Regions from separate parts of the Duganella sp. AC237 genome, predicted to be linked through region 3. Evidence: predicted binding sites of a transcription regulator. Region 3 holds the regulator's gene; each other region holds the start of a gene.

Region 1 (4,859 bases), 4.2 Mb from region 3:
GCGAGAAGTCCTGCGCCATGCGCACCATGGCGTCGTACACCGACTGGTCGCCGTGCGGGTGCAATTTACCCAGCACGTCGCCAACCACGGTGGCCGATTTGCGCGGCTTGGCGGTCGGGTTCAGGCCCATTTCGTTCATTGCGTACAGAATGCGGCGCTGTACCGGCTTCTGGCCGTCGCACACGTCCGGCAGCGCGCGGCCCTTGACCACCGAGATGGCGTAATCGAGGTAGGCGCGTTCGGCGAAGGTGGACAGGGTCAGCGTTTCGCCGCCGTCACCGCCATCGCCGCCATCGGGCGGGCCGTCGCCGTCGCCGCCTTGCGGCGGAACGGGAGGCACGGGGGGCTGCGGCGGCTGGCCGGCTTGGGCCGGCGCTGCCGCGGATTCGTCAAAGAGATTTGCTTGAGTCATAGTCGTTCAAAATTAAATATCGGCTTCGGCTTCGTTGCCATGTTCTTCGATCCACGCGCGGCGGGCGGCGGCTTCGCCTTTACCCATCAGCATATTGAAGCGCGCGGCCGATTCGCCGTGGGCGAAAGCGCCCAGCGACACCGGCAGCAGGCGGCGGGTGTCCGGATTCATCGTCGTTTCCCACAGCTGTTCGGCGTTCATCTCGCCCAGGCCTTTGAAGCGGGAGATCGACCAGGCGCCTTCTTTCAGGCCGTCCTTGCGCAGCTTGTCCTCGATGGCCACCAGTTCGCCCGGATCGAGCGCGTACAGCTTCTGGATCGGCTTCTTGCCGCGCGCCGGCGCGTCGACGCGGTACAGCGGCGGACGCGCGATGCAGATATTCCCGTTGGCGATCAGGCCGGGGAAGTGCTTGAAGAAGAGCGTCAGCAGCAGTACCTGGATGTGCGAGCCGTCGACGTCCGCATCGGAGAGGATGCAGATTTTGCCGTAGCGCAGACCGGAAAGATCCGGCGTGCTGTCGGCCGTGTGCGGGTCGACGCCGATCGCCACCGAGATGTCGTGAATCTCGTTGTTGGCGAACAGGCGGTCGCGGTCCGTCTCCCACGAGTTGAGCACCTTGCCGCGCAGCGGCAGGATGGCCTGGAACTCCTTGTCGCGGCCCATCTTGGCCGAACCGCCCGCCGAGTCACCCTCGACCAGGAACAATTCGGTGCGATGGACGTCGGTCGATTCGCAGTCGGTCAGCTTGCCCGGCAAAACGGCCACGCCCGACGATTTCTTCTTTTCGACTTTTTGCAGGGAGCGCAGGCGCGATTGCGCCTGTTTGATGACCAGCTCCGCCAGTTTTTTGCCGTAGTCGACATGGTGGTTCAGCCACAGTTCCAGCGCAGGCTTGGAGTAGGTCGACACAAGGCGCACGGCGTCGCGCGAATTGAGACGTTCCTTGATCTGGCCCTGGAACTGGGGGTCCAGCACCTTGGCCGACAACACGAACGAAACGCGCGCGAACACATCCTCCGGCAGCAGCTTGACGCCCTTCGGCAGCAGCGAGTGCATCTCGACGAAATTCTTAACCGCGCCATACAAGCCATCGCGCAGGCCCGATTCGTGGGTGCCGCCGTTCGGCGTTGGAATCAGGTTGACGTAGGATTCGCGCACCACGGCGCCTTGCTCGGTCCACGCCACCACCCATGCCGCGCCTTCGCCCTCGGCGAAGCCTTCGGCGTCCGGGCCGGCAAACTGCGCGCCCTCGAACAGCGGGATCAGGGTCTCGCCGTCGGTCGATTGCGCCAGCGCCTCGGTCAGATAGCCGCGCAAGCCGTCGTTGTACTGCCAGGTTTGCGATTCGCCGGTCTTGGCGTTGGCCAGGGTGACGGTCACGCCGGGCAGCAGCACCGCCTTGGAGCGCAGCAGGCGCTGAAGTTCGGTCTGCGAGATCGCGGGCGAGTCGAAGTATTTGGCGTCCGGCCAGGCGGTGACGCGGGTACCGGACTTTTTGCCGTCGCGCGGCGCGACCACGGAGGACAGCGGCTCGACCACGTCGCCGTGCTCGAAGGCCAGCTTGTGCAGGCCGGTGCCATCTGGTTCCTTGCGCCAGACGGTGATCTCCAGGCGCTTGGACAGCGCGTTGGTGACCGACACGCCGACGCCGTGCAGGCCGCCCGAGAAGGCGTAGGCGCCGCCCGAGCCCTTGTCGAACTTACCGCCGGCGTGCAGGCGGGTGAAGACGATTTCCACCGTCGGCACGCCTTCTTCAGGGTGCAGCCCGACCGGGATGCCGCGGCCGTCGTCTTCGACGGTGATGCTGCCATCGGCGTTTTGCGTGACGACGATGTTCTTGCAATGGCCGCCCAGCGCCTCGTCGGAGGCATTGTCGATCACTTCCTGGATGATGTGCAGCGGATTTTCGGTGCGGGTGTACATGCCCGGACGTTGCTTGACTGGTTCCAGGCCCTTGAGGACCCGGATGGATGATTCGCTGTAATCGGAAACTGGTTTTTTAGTGGCCATACGTTCAAGCTTGTGATTTTAATACTGGGTTTATGTACAGTTTTATACGTTCGTTTGCGTATTCTATCCTCAACCGGACGCGATCGAGGCCTAAAACGGGACAAAAAATAGCTGCGGGCCAATTTATACACGATGTTTACAACGGGGGCGTGACTTTTTAGACCGTTTTTACGGGCGCCTCGATAAGCTGATTCGTATCGCAACGATCAATCAGGAGTTCGATATGCACGCTTTTTCTCACACCCGCAGCGCCCAGCGCCGCTCGATCTGGTCCGCCGGCGCGCGCGGACGTCGCTTCGCGCCGGCCGCGGCGCGCACCTGCGTGATGCAGCTGACGGTCGACACCGAGGCGGTGACGGCGCTGCGCCAAATGGTCATGCGCCTGTGCGGCGACTCGCTGGAATTCATGCGCATCGAGGCCTGCGAGCATGGCGCGCGCATGAAAGTGTGGCTGTGCGTCGGCACGGCCATGGTGGCGCGGGTGATGGAGACGGTGATGCGGTCGCTGCCCGGCGCCGAATTCGGACGCTTTGTCGAACGGCCGGCGCTTTGATCGCGGCGAATACCATTCCAGGATGTTCCAACCACTGAAAGAAAGAACCGCATTATGAACAAATTACTACTCGCCGCCGTCGTCAGCGCCGCATTCGTTTGCTGCCAGTCCCGCGCCGAGGATGCCGCGCCGGCCGCCGTCGCCAAGGCCGATAACGAAACGAGCTTCAACGCCGCTGTCGTGTCGGACTACCGCTACCGGGGCATTTCGCAGACGCGCCTCAAGCCCGCGCTGCAGGGCGGCGCCGACTATGTGAACAATCCGACCGGTTTGTATGCCGGCGTCTGGATGTCGACCATCAAATGGACCAAGGATGCGGGTGGCGATGGGGATGTCGAAGTCGATATCTACGCGGGCAAGCGCGGTCAGGTCAGCGAGGCGGTATCGTACGACGTGGGCGTGCTCACCTACGTGTATCCGTCCAACGACCTGAAAAACGTGCGCGGCTTCGCCAACGCCGACACCACCGAGATCTACGGGCAGCTCGGGTTTGGCCCCGCCTATATTAAGTACTCGCACGCGGTGACCAATCTGTTCGGCTTCATCGACAGCAAAAACAGCGGCTATGTGGACGTCGGCGCCAATATCGACGCGGGTGACGGTTTCACCGTCAACCTGCACGCCGGACACCAGAAGGTGAAGCACAACGACGCCTCGAGCTACACCGACTGGAAGGTCGGCGCCACCAAGGACTTCGGCGTGGTCACCGGTGCGCTGGCGGTGATCGGCACGAATGCCGACAAGACGGCGTACGCCTCGCCAGCCAATGGCAAGTTCCTCGGCAAAACAGCGCTACAGCTAATGATCAGCAAGGTCTTTTGATCTTTTCTAGCACTCTCCCGTAAATCCGGGCAAGGGTCGTACCCCCACGGGGTACGACCCTGCGATGGTTTTGGGTCCAGCGGTGCCGGATTATGCGTGGAATACTTCCCGGTACAGGTGCCGCACTTCCGGCGCGCACAGCACGTTAGCAGCCTTGTACATCGCTGGTTCCAGCTCGCTATGGTGCGAGTGATACGCGCCTTGCTCGTCCAGAATCAGCATGTCCGCCAGCCGCGCGCCCCGCAACTGCGCCACAAACACCAGCACACACCCTGTCTGATGCGCCGACAACGGCACGCTGCCATGCGCCACCGTCACCAGCACGCGCGCACCTGGATTGGCCCGTTGCGCCTCGAGCAGACGCTCGAGCAAAGGCGCGTGGTTCGGGCGCTCCAGTTCCTCCCGCCGCAGCAGCGCCACGATCACGCCTGCACGCGCCAAGGCCGCATCGGCCTTGGCGCTACCCGACGTCGGCGACGCGCCTGAATCCACAAATTGCGACGCATCGACCACCAAATCATCGTATAGCTGCGGATCGTATGCGCCGGGATCGGGGCAGACCAGTAGCACGCGATTGCCGGCCGCCACCCGCAACAACGCCAGTTCCTCGGCCAGATCGGAGACGTCCCGATTGCCGTCCATGCCCGTTAGCGCGACGATCATGCCACCTCCGCCGCTGCAGTACAGGCACGCGTGGCTGCTTGTGCCGCCGCGTCCGAACGATAGACTGGAATGTCTTCCAGCTCCTCCAGCGCCGCAGCGATGCCAAGCTTGCATTCGGTGCTGGCGGGTGTCATCGGCAGGCGTAATTCGTCGCTCATCCGGCCCTGGATCGACAGCGCGGCCTTGAGCGGCGCCGGATTCGGCTCCGAAAACAGCAGCCGGATAATCGGTAGCAGATGGTCGAACAGATCGCGCGCCTCCGTCAGGCGTTGCGCGCGCACCAGATCGTATAGCCGCACATACAAATCGACGCGGATATGCGCGGCGGCCGAGATGGCGCCATGCCCGCCGCCGCACAAGGCTGCGAACAGCAGCGCATCGTCGCCGCACAGCATCGAC
Region 2 (4,859 bases), 2.1 Mb from region 3:
AAGATGATGTATTCGCCGGTAACAATGTAGCTTTAAAGCAGTCGATTCTCGATAAAATCATCAACGATGGTGTATCCTCGATCGAAGCTCTACGCGAGGTGCTACTAACATTTGGGGAAAGCAAGACAGTCAACAGAGGCAAAGATAATGAATATGAGGCCGTCAAACCGGTTGGGGAACAGAAATTTGCTCATCTCCGCCACTTTGTTTTTTCGAAAGAATTCCTTAAATTGACAGGCACACAAAAGAAGCAATTCTTATGCTCTGAGGAAGATGAACGATTTCTATCGCTTGGAGACCCGCAGTCCGTCCCGGAAGAAATAGAAAAAACTCTGATCGAATGGCATCACCTTCGGAGCAAGCAGATAAAATATATCGATAAAAATGTTCCCACCGCCTATAAGATGTTAGAAAAAAATGAAAAAATAGAATTCCTGAAAAATATGGAATTAGAGTACTATCGAAAGCTTGACGCTTTACCTCGAGAAGAACCAGATCTGCCACCGTTGGTAGAACTAAAGGAAACTCGGAGGTTGCACATTCTGGTTCAACCGGAGCCATCTTCTCGTACTGGGCGCCGCAATGACACACTTATTGCTCAGCTAGTGCGAGACGAAACCGCACTGAACAGCAAAAATGCGCTTGAAGCAAAAGAATTCGTCAAGATTTGGAATGACGAAATTGATATCGCTTTTATGTTGGCGGATCTGAGTTTTTCTCGCGGGCTCGTCCGAAAAAAATACAAGATCCGTGGGGACGAACTACCTCACGAACCGCCAATTGAAGGGCAGAGAATCCGATGCGGCAAGCATAATTTACGAGTAGTTGATTTTCTTACTCGTCAAATGCGGATGAGTTTTCCGGAGGCATTTGCCTACATGAAACATATCTGTGCAAAGCAAAAAACGCACTTCGCAAACCTCAATCCTAGTTGTGGCAATCCAGACAACACCATTTGGAGGCAATTTCGTGCTGAACTTGGGCAAACAAAGATCAGCCTGAATGCAGAATATGTGCAATTCATAACGAAATTAAAACAGACGACAAAGGGGGCTTATGTCGACGCGGCGTTACAACGGAGTTTTGATCGTTTTACAATGTTCCAGATCAAGATGCCCGATTACGTCCGTAAATTGTTGCTGAATCTGATCGATGTTGGCTATCTAGAACGGCGCCCACAGACCACTTCATCAAAGAAGGTCATGGAGGATGCTGACGGCTTTAATATCCGGCTCTCTAATTGGTCCCTATACTTATCCTTTCTGCACAAAAATGCTATCGCTGCGCCGACCCACTTGGAAGAACTTCGCAAGCACTCGGCCGCACGTCCTATACATGGCGACTCTCTGTATCTCATAGGTAACATGGACGAGGTAGCAGTGGGGGTTACACTTGCTGCGGCCCTTAGGCTCACGGTGACCGTCAAGGAGAATGGTGACGCCATTTATGAACGAAATGGCATCGAATACGTTAGAGATGAAGGCGCGCGCATGGTTGTAAACGCTGCCGCAGGCATGCCCGCAATTGAGGCTGCGTTCAGGCTGGCGAACAAGAAGTGGAAAAGATATGGTATCGATGGGCAGCGGGAACAGCAGGTCATCGCGATGAATCTCGCGTCAAGCAAACCAGAACTGGCCCAAGGATTAATGAGAACTCGCTCGAAAGTGCTAAGCGAGGACGAGATGGCAATTAGCGATCAATCTACTTTTGATGACTCCCCGCGTGCCAATTCAACGGTGCAAGGTAGGCGGCCTAAGTAATAAATGCGCGAGTGATTCCGCCTGGAAGAGTCTGGCTACAAGGATCTACGATGCGCATCAGCGCTATCGGTGCGTATGGCTGGGCAATGCGGCATGCGCTGCAGCCACTGCAGCGTGGACGTCGAGTAGTCCACTTCGGTGGACTCCGGTCTCGAGCGCCTTGGACCACTGCAAAGGAGGTGGCGGTTCGATCCGTTGCTATCGGACAGCACGACGTTTGCCGCCCCGCGCAATTCTCTTTAGTTGACGCCGGCAACGGATCAATGCGAGCGCACTTGCGAAATCTCATTTTCCGAATTACACTGTACATTCATACAGTATTAAGTTGACAACGGCTCGATCTAACCATGCTTTGCGCCACTCTCCAACAGCAGCACGCCATACCCAACGCTACGGATCCGGCTTTGTTCGCCGACGTCTGGCGGGCGAGCGAGCTGGCGGTATCCCGCGCTGCGACGGCCCCTACAGGGCACTCGGAACTCGACTTGGAATTGCCCAACCGTGGCTGGCCAAGATCGTCGTTGGTGGAGCTCATGCTGCAACAATCAGGCATAGGCGAGCTGCAGCTACTAAAACCGTTGCTGGCCAATCTTGCAAGAAAACAGCGTATCGCGCTCGTGCAACCGCCCTACATCCCGCACGCACAAGCGTTTAAGACATGGGGCATCGACACCAGCCGATTGCTATGGATACGCTCCTCCAACACGGGGGACGCATTATGGACCACGGAGCAGATCCTTAAAAACGGAAGTTGCGGCGGCGTCGTCTTCTGGCAGAACCAGATCCGGTCGGAATCCCTGCGCCGCTTGAATCTCGCTGCGCAAGGTTCGGAGATCTGGTTCTGGCTGATGCGGCCGATGGCGTGCGCCAGCGAAGCCTCCCCTGCCCCGTTGCGGCTCGGTCTGCGGCCGGCGTTGGGCGGCGTCGCCGTCGACGTCTTAAAGCGCCGTGGCCCGGCGTCCGACAAAACCCTGTTTATACCGCTTCCCGATATGCCTGCCGGCCATCATCCCCTGCATCATGAAAACGCCCCTGCTGTTAAGTTTTTACCTGCCGTTGTTACCGCTCGAAACGCTGCGCCCGTCCTGGTCTGAACCGGGGCCTTACGCTGTGATGGATAGTGAACAGGTGCTGGTCGCCTCGGAGCAAGCGATGCAAGCTGGCGTGCGCTCCGGCATGCGCTGCGGCGGCGTGGCGACGATCGCACCCGGCACCATCATGCTCGACCGCGAGCCCGAGAAAGAGGCGCGCGCGCTGGACGCCATCGCCCTGGCGATGTTGCAGTTCACTCCCGACGTGGCATTCACGGAAAACTTCACCGTGCTGCTCGATGTGGGACCAAGCCTGCGCCTGTTCGGCGGGCCGCTGGCGCTGTGCCATCTGGTCCGCAGCAGCATACGACGGCTCGGCTTCACCGCATCCCTCGGCGCGGCGCCGACGGCACAAGGCGCATGGCTGCTCGCGCACGCGCCACATCAGCGCAGGCCGCCTCACCGGCGTTGCTTGCAACTAGCGACGATGGCGCCCCGCCTGGATCGTCTACCGTGCGGGATCATGCCAGCGGCCCAGCCCTTCCTCGGCTGGTTCGACGGTATCGGCGCGGTCGACTTAGGCGCCCTGCGACGGCTTCCGCGTACCGGCCTGCTGCGGCGAACGAGCAACCAGCTTATACGTGTGCTCGATCACGCCTACGGTGATCTTGAAGAGATGCAACGATGGATGGCGGTGCCCGAGCATTTCTCCGCGCATGTCGAAACGTTCGACCGCATCGAGCATGCAGAGGCGCTGATACATGGCGCGACGACCTTGATCCTGCAACTGACCGGATGGCTGAACGCGCGACAGCTCGCGGTGGGTAGCTTCAGGTTGCTGATGGAGCACGAACGTGGCCGCGCTGCGGTGGCGCCGACGCCGCTCGATATCACCTTGGCCGAACCGGCATGGAAAGAGCCGCACCTGCTGCGACTATTGAAGGAGCGCCTGGCGAAGATCGAGTTGACCGCGCCGGTTATCGGATTGCGGCTTGAAGCTGGACAGCTCCAGCCAATGCAGGTGCCGACGGATCAACTGTTCCCGGAGCCGGGCGGCTCTCCCGCCGACTTCGCACGACTGCTTGAACTGCTGTCGGCCAGACTCGGACCCGAAAACGTGCTCGCACCGGTTATCTCTCCGGATCATCGTCCGGAACAGTGCAACACTTGGGGGCCCGCCACGGCCAATGTCCGGAAATCAGCGGAGGACGAGGAACCGCTCGAACGACCTTCGCTCGTGCTGCCCAAACCGATACCGCTGCTGATGCGGCAGGAGCGCCCGTTCTACGGTAGCCCACTCAAGTTGATACGTGGGCCAGAGCGCCTGGAGGCCGGTTGGTGGGACGATCAAACCGTGGCGCGCGACTACTACGTCGCACAGGGCAGGGACGCGACCTGTTATTGGATTTACCTGGAACGCACGCAGAACGCGCGTTGGTTTCTGCACGGGCTTTACGCCTGACCTCCGGCTGTCATGAACGCTTCCCTCCTCCCATCGTACGCCGAGCTGCAATGCGTCAGCCACTATACGTTCCTGCATGGCTCCTCTGCGCCGGAGCAGCTGGTGCAGCGCGCCACTAGCCTCGGTTATCACGCGCTGGCGATCGCTGACGAATGCACGGTGGCCGGCGTCGTCAAAGCGCATGTGGCGGCCAAGGAAGCGGGCTTAAAATTGATCGTCGGCAGCCAGATGCTGGTCACGCCCGAAGACGGCACTCCGGCCTTCACGTTGCTGATCCTCGCGATGAACAAAAACGGTTACGGCAATTTGTGCGAGTTGATCACCGTCGCGCGCAGGCGGGCGAAGAAAGGCGAGTATCTGGTTCGTCCGCGTGACATCGCTGCCCCGCCCGCCGACTTGGTAGCGCTGCGCGGCCTACCCGATTGTCAGCTGATCCTGCTGCCGCGCTACGGCGTGGCCCTCGATGTACTGGAGCGGCAGGCGGCGTGGCTACTGCAGTGTGCGGCCGGTCGAGCGCGTATCGCATTGACGCTGCACTTCCGCTCGCGCGATGAACAGCATCGCAACGCTGTCAACTCTGTCGCCGCGCAATTCGGCTTGCCGGTG
Region 3 (4,859 bases):
TAGCCAACCCGCGCACGCAGGTGGCGGACCTCAAGCGCATCGGCGAGCTGTGCAAGGCGCGCGGCATCCTCTACATCGTCGACAACACGATGACCACGCCGTACCTGTTCCGGCCGAAGTCGGTCGGCGCCGGGCTGGTGGTCAACGCGCTGACCAAATCGATCGGCGGCCACGGCAACGCGCTGGGCGGCAGCCTGACCGATACCGGCGAATACGACTGGACCAGATTCCCCAATATCTACGAGAACTACAAGAAGGCAGCGCCGGTGCAATGGGGGCTGGCGCAGATCCGCGCCAAAGGGTTGCGCGACTTCGGCGCCTCGCTGGGGCCGGAGGCGGCGCACCACATCGCCGTCGGCGCCGAAACCCTGGCGCTGCGCATGGAGCGCACCAGTGCCAACGCGCTGGCGCTGGCCGAGATCCTGGAGGCGGACGAGCGCGTGGCCGCCGTCCACTATCCGGGCCTGGCATCGCACCCGCAGCACGGCATCTCGAGCGAACTGTTCCGCAAGCACGGTTCGCTGCTCAGTTTTGAATTGAAGGATGGGATCGACTGCTTCGACTTCCTGAACCGCCTCAAGCTGGCGATTCCGGCGTCGAACCTGGGCGACACGCGCACCTTGGTGATTCCGGTCGCGCACACGATTTTCTACGAGATGGGTGCCGAGCGCCGCGCCTCGATGGGCATCGCCGAATCGTTGATACGCGTCTCGGTCGGCATCGAAGACACCGACGACCTGCTCGACGACTTCGCCTGCGCCCTGGAAGGCTGCTAAACAACTCCAGGGTCAGGTCCACCATTTCTACACGAGCCCAGCCTTATTGCCAAAACAAGGCCCCGTGGCCGCACGTACGGCCGAGAGCGTGTAGAAATGGTGGACCTGACCCTAATGCCGCTAAGTTAAGCTTTTTTAGTTAGTCGTTTCTCTGGATATCGCTGCGCCACCGCTTTAACGACCCGGTCGAATTTCCGGCCGGGTCGCTGCGCCTTCAGGTCGAGTACCAGCCTATCGCGCAGGCGTTTGAGTCTGGCCGGAATGGTTCCCGGCGAGGTTGCTCGCCCGATCGTCATCAGTTCGTTCTGAATGGTGGTCAGGGCGAGGAGGAAACTGATCGAGGTGGGCGCGCATTTGGCCTCCAATGCCGCCTTGGCCATTTCAATGCGAATCAAGTTGTAGGCGATCATCGCACCCCAGATCTCTTGCTCGGTGCCTTCGACGCTCATGCTGCGTAAGGTCAGCGCCGATCCCAGCATGGACTGTTTCAATTCCCTGTAGCTGGTCTCGATGCGCCAGCGACGCTGATAACAGGCAGCCAAGTCAGCACGTTTGATCATTTTGCGATCTGTCAGCGAAGTGAGCAGGTGGCGCGGTTTGCCGCCGTCGCCGTCGTCCACCTTCACCGCTCGTGCGCGCCACGTTTTGGGCAACGTGGGGTCGCCTTTCTGGCCTGCGCCGAGATCGCCATTTCCACCAATGCGTCTTCGTCGGTGCCTTCCACGATGGTCCATTTGGTATTGGTTTTCGCCGGAATGAGGAAGTGGCGGTTGTTGCCGTCCGTGGTTAAATTGGACAACAACTGCGCCGAGAAGAAGCCGCGATCGAACACCGTGAGCGAGTCGTCGGGCACGCTGGCGAGCAGGTCATGGGCGTGCGTCATCTCGCTGACGCTGTAGCGGCCAAAGCGGGCGTCGCGGATGAGCTGGGTATCGGCCATCATCAAGGTGACGGCCCGCGTTTGCGGATAGCTGGCCACCTTGTCGTTGGGATAATTCTGCGCGCCAAAATGCTCGCGGTTGGCCGCGCTGTCGGCCAGGCGCAGCGTCGTGCCATCCATGGCCAGCAGGTGCAATCCCTTGAATAAATAATGCGCTTGGTCGTGGCCTATCCACTGCTGGGCCGATTTCTCGAATAGCCATTTGAGTGGCTCGGCCCCAACGCGCTGGCGCGCCTGCGTCGTGGCGCTGGAGGTGATGCAGCGATCAGCCAGTTCCGGCAGCGCCAAGTCGAGGCTGTCGACGATGTCCTTGACCGATAAATGCCGGTATAAAGCCAACGAAATGACGAGCCAAACGACCTGCTGCGCCGGCAGACGCCGTGACCGGATACTGGCCTTGTCAGTGGCGGCCAGCGCCCCTTCAATCCATTCGTAAGGTAAATGCGCGCCTAGCCGCCTCCAGTCGGGCGGGCTTGGAAGGTCTATAGCGAGGGAAATGGCATCTGATAGCATCGTGCCGGCAAGTTAACACTTTCGGCCGTCGTTTACAAGAAAAATGCCGCTAAGAGCTTAACTTAGCGGCATTAGGACCTGACCCCGGAATGAGAGCCTGGGTTGGGCTTAGTGCCAGCTGCGCATCAGGCCGACCGCCAGGCCTTCCAGCGCGAACTCGTCCGCCTCCGGGTCGACCTTGATGATCTTGAAGTCCGGGTTCTCCGGCAGCAGCTCGACCAGGGTGCCGGTCTTGCGGTAGCGCTTGACCGTGACGTCGTTGCCGATCCGCGCGACGACGATCTGGCCGTTCTTGGCGCTGTCGACCTTCTTTACCGCCAGCAGGTCGCCGTCCATGATGCCGGCGTCGCGCATCGATTCGCCGCGCACCTTGAGCAGGTAGTCCGGCTTGGACGAGAACATCGCCGGGTCGACGCTGTAGCTCGTCTCCAGGTTTTCCTGCGCCAGGATCGGCGAGCCGGCGGCCACGCGGCCGATCAGCGGCAACGACATCATCAGCGACACCGGCACCTTCGGCGTGGCCGGTTCGGCGTGCACGCCCAGCAGACGGATGCCGCGCGAGGTGCCGGCGGCGATTTCGATGGCGCCCTTGCGCGCCAGCGCCTGCAGATGCTCCTCGGCCGCGTTGGCGGATTTGAAGCCCAGTTCGTTGGCGATCTCGGCGCGCGTCGGCGGGAAGCCGGTGTTTTCGATGGCATCCTTGATCAGATTGAGAATTTGTTCCTGACGTGCGGTGAGCTTGATCATGAGTGCAGTTGGGCCTGTGTATATAGACAGTCTGTATTTTTGTACAGTATGGCCCGCAATGCAAGGAAATTTGTTGTGTTCAGCGAAATAAAATGAAAAAAGTTCGTTCAACCACCTTCATCGTGGCTTCAACAGCACGCGCGTGGTCGCCGCCGTCAGCGGAATCTTGTAGCCATCGCGCTCGGCAACTAGGCCCTGCGGCTTGAATCTGCCCCCCGGACTCTCGACCAGCAGACGGGCCGCCGGCGTCGCAGCGGTGGCGGCTGCGAGCTCGATCGTGATCGCGCCGCTCTTCGGATCGTAGGTGGCGCTGTCGATCTTGCCCGCCTCCAGGGTGATCCAGGCACGCGCCGGCGCCACGAACAGGCGCGTGCGTGCGCTGTCCTTGGGCACGATCTGGACCGTGCCATTATTAGCCACTTTCATGTTGCCGCCAAAGCTGAGCCACCCGAAGGTCGGGTCGTTCAACACATAAGTGGCGGTCGCGTACGCGTGGCCGTAGAAGCCCATGCCGTAGTCGCCGCTGTAGGCGTCCCAGCGCATCATGTCCGGCCAGGCGTGGAAGGCGGCCGACGAGAAACCGTCGCGGTCGATATTGGTGATGCCGCCCAGCAGCCCGCCGTAGGCCACGCGCAGCAAGTGCAGGTCGCTCGGGTTGGCCCGGTAGGCGTCGAACAGCGGCACCGCGTTCAAGGTCGAGCCGTAATGGTGGATCTGGCGCTCGATGCGCGCGGTCTTGCCGCCATATAAGAAATCCCAATAGCGGCGGGCGTTGCCGTTGTAGCCCCAGCTCGGGATCGCCGGGTCGTAGCCCAGGATCACTTCGCGCGTGATGTCGGCCTGCTTGGTGTAGCCGAAGTGGCGCATCCACGCGTAGACCTCGGCCTGGCCGGTCGAGTCCCACGCCATCTCGCTGCCGAACGGGTAGGCAAGGGTGCGCCAGTGGTCGGCGCGCCGCTTCATCATCGCTTCCATGTCGGCCGCCTCGGCCGTCATGCCTTCGCGCTGCAGGTCTTTCAGGATGTCGAGGAAGACGTCGCCCTCCATCAGCCCGAACTGCGCGTACTCGGGCGCGTCGCGCACCATCGCCACCGTGGTCTGGTAGGCGCGCTGCAAGTACCAGCGCCAGTCGTGCGCGGTGACCAGGCCGGCGTGGTTGCGCGCCAGCCGGTACAGCACCCAGTGGCCGATGGCGACGTGCGGATAGTTATAAGCGCGGCCCAGGTCGTCCGCGTCCTTCTTCGGCCATGAGGTCCAGGTGCTCCAGTCCGCTTTCTGGTTGTAGTAGCCGGGGAAGGCTTTCGGGTCGTAGTAGAACAGGCTCTTGCGCACGGCGCCGGCCTGCGGGCCGTCGGCCACCTGCAACTTGCCGACCACCGTCTCGTTGACCAGCCGTTCAAGCTTGGCCACTTCGGCCGCGTCCGGGTTGTCGAGCTGCTTGCTCATGGCCGCCACCCAGCTGCCGCCGCCGCCTTCGTCGCTCATGCCCGAGATCCACACGCGCGGATCGTCGGTGACGATGCGCTTGGCGTCGCGGTCGTAGGTGAGGATGGCAGGCGCGCGGTTGAACGGATCTGTCTTGTCGTCGAACCATTGCTGGGTGGTGGAGAACTTGCCGAGGTCGGCCACCGTCTGCTCCAGCGGCTTGGTGACGAAGTAGCTGACCGTCTGCACGCTGCCGTCGGCGTAGGCGATCGACAGGCGCGCCGGTCCCAAGCCGTTGCCGCGCACCGTGTAGCGCGCCCAGCCTTTGGCGCTCGACTTGACCGGCGCGACGGCCAGCGCGTTCTCGGGCGAACTGGTGATGCCGACGACTTTTTGCGGACTGTTGAGGAACAAGGTCGCCTCCAGATCGGTCGGCACCACGTAGCCGGGGATGCCGA

What was found. The regulator LexA, encoded in region 3, represses DNA repair genes until DNA is damaged. The targets are predictions, from matches to a motif close to ACTGTATNNNNATACAGT.
Region 1: a site for LexA is predicted at 2,446-2,463, ahead of AC0IYS_RS04810 (DNA topoisomerase IV subunit B). Genes of this name have one in related genera too.
Region 2: a site for LexA is predicted at 2,062-2,079, ahead of imuA (translesion DNA synthesis-associated protein ImuA). Genes of this name have one in related genera too.

Annotation. Positions count from the first base shown of each region.
Region 1 is NZ_CEEDEW010000003.1:1,002,237-1,007,095, forward strand. It holds gene parC (DNA topoisomerase IV subunit A) at 1-412, opposite strand, end outside; gene AC0IYS_RS04810 (DNA topoisomerase IV subunit B) at 425-2,422, opposite strand; gene AC0IYS_RS04815 (hypothetical protein) at 2,646-2,975, shown strand; gene AC0IYS_RS04820 (TorF family putative porin) at 3,030-3,797, shown strand; gene AC0IYS_RS04825 (hypothetical protein) at 3,888-4,460, opposite strand; gene dapA (4-hydroxy-tetrahydrodipicolinate synthase) at 4,457-4,859, opposite strand, start outside.
Region 2 is NZ_CEEDEW010000003.1:3,161,130-3,165,988, reverse strand. It holds gene AC0IYS_RS14315 (relaxase/mobilization nuclease domain-containing protein) at 1-1,760, shown strand, start outside; gene imuA (translesion DNA synthesis-associated protein ImuA) at 2,108-2,854, shown strand; gene AC0IYS_RS14305 (Y-family DNA polymerase) at 2,781-4,253, shown strand; gene AC0IYS_RS14300 (error-prone DNA polymerase) at 4,266-4,859, shown strand, end outside.
Region 3 is NZ_CEEDEW010000003.1:5,230,325-5,235,183, reverse strand. It holds gene AC0IYS_RS23195 (cystathionine gamma-synthase family protein) at 1-776, shown strand, start outside; partial or broken gene AC0IYS_RS23190 (IS4 family transposase) at 902-2,229, opposite strand; gene lexA (transcriptional repressor LexA) at 2,338-2,976, opposite strand; gene AC0IYS_RS23180 (DUF5695 domain-containing protein) at 3,094-4,859, opposite strand, start outside.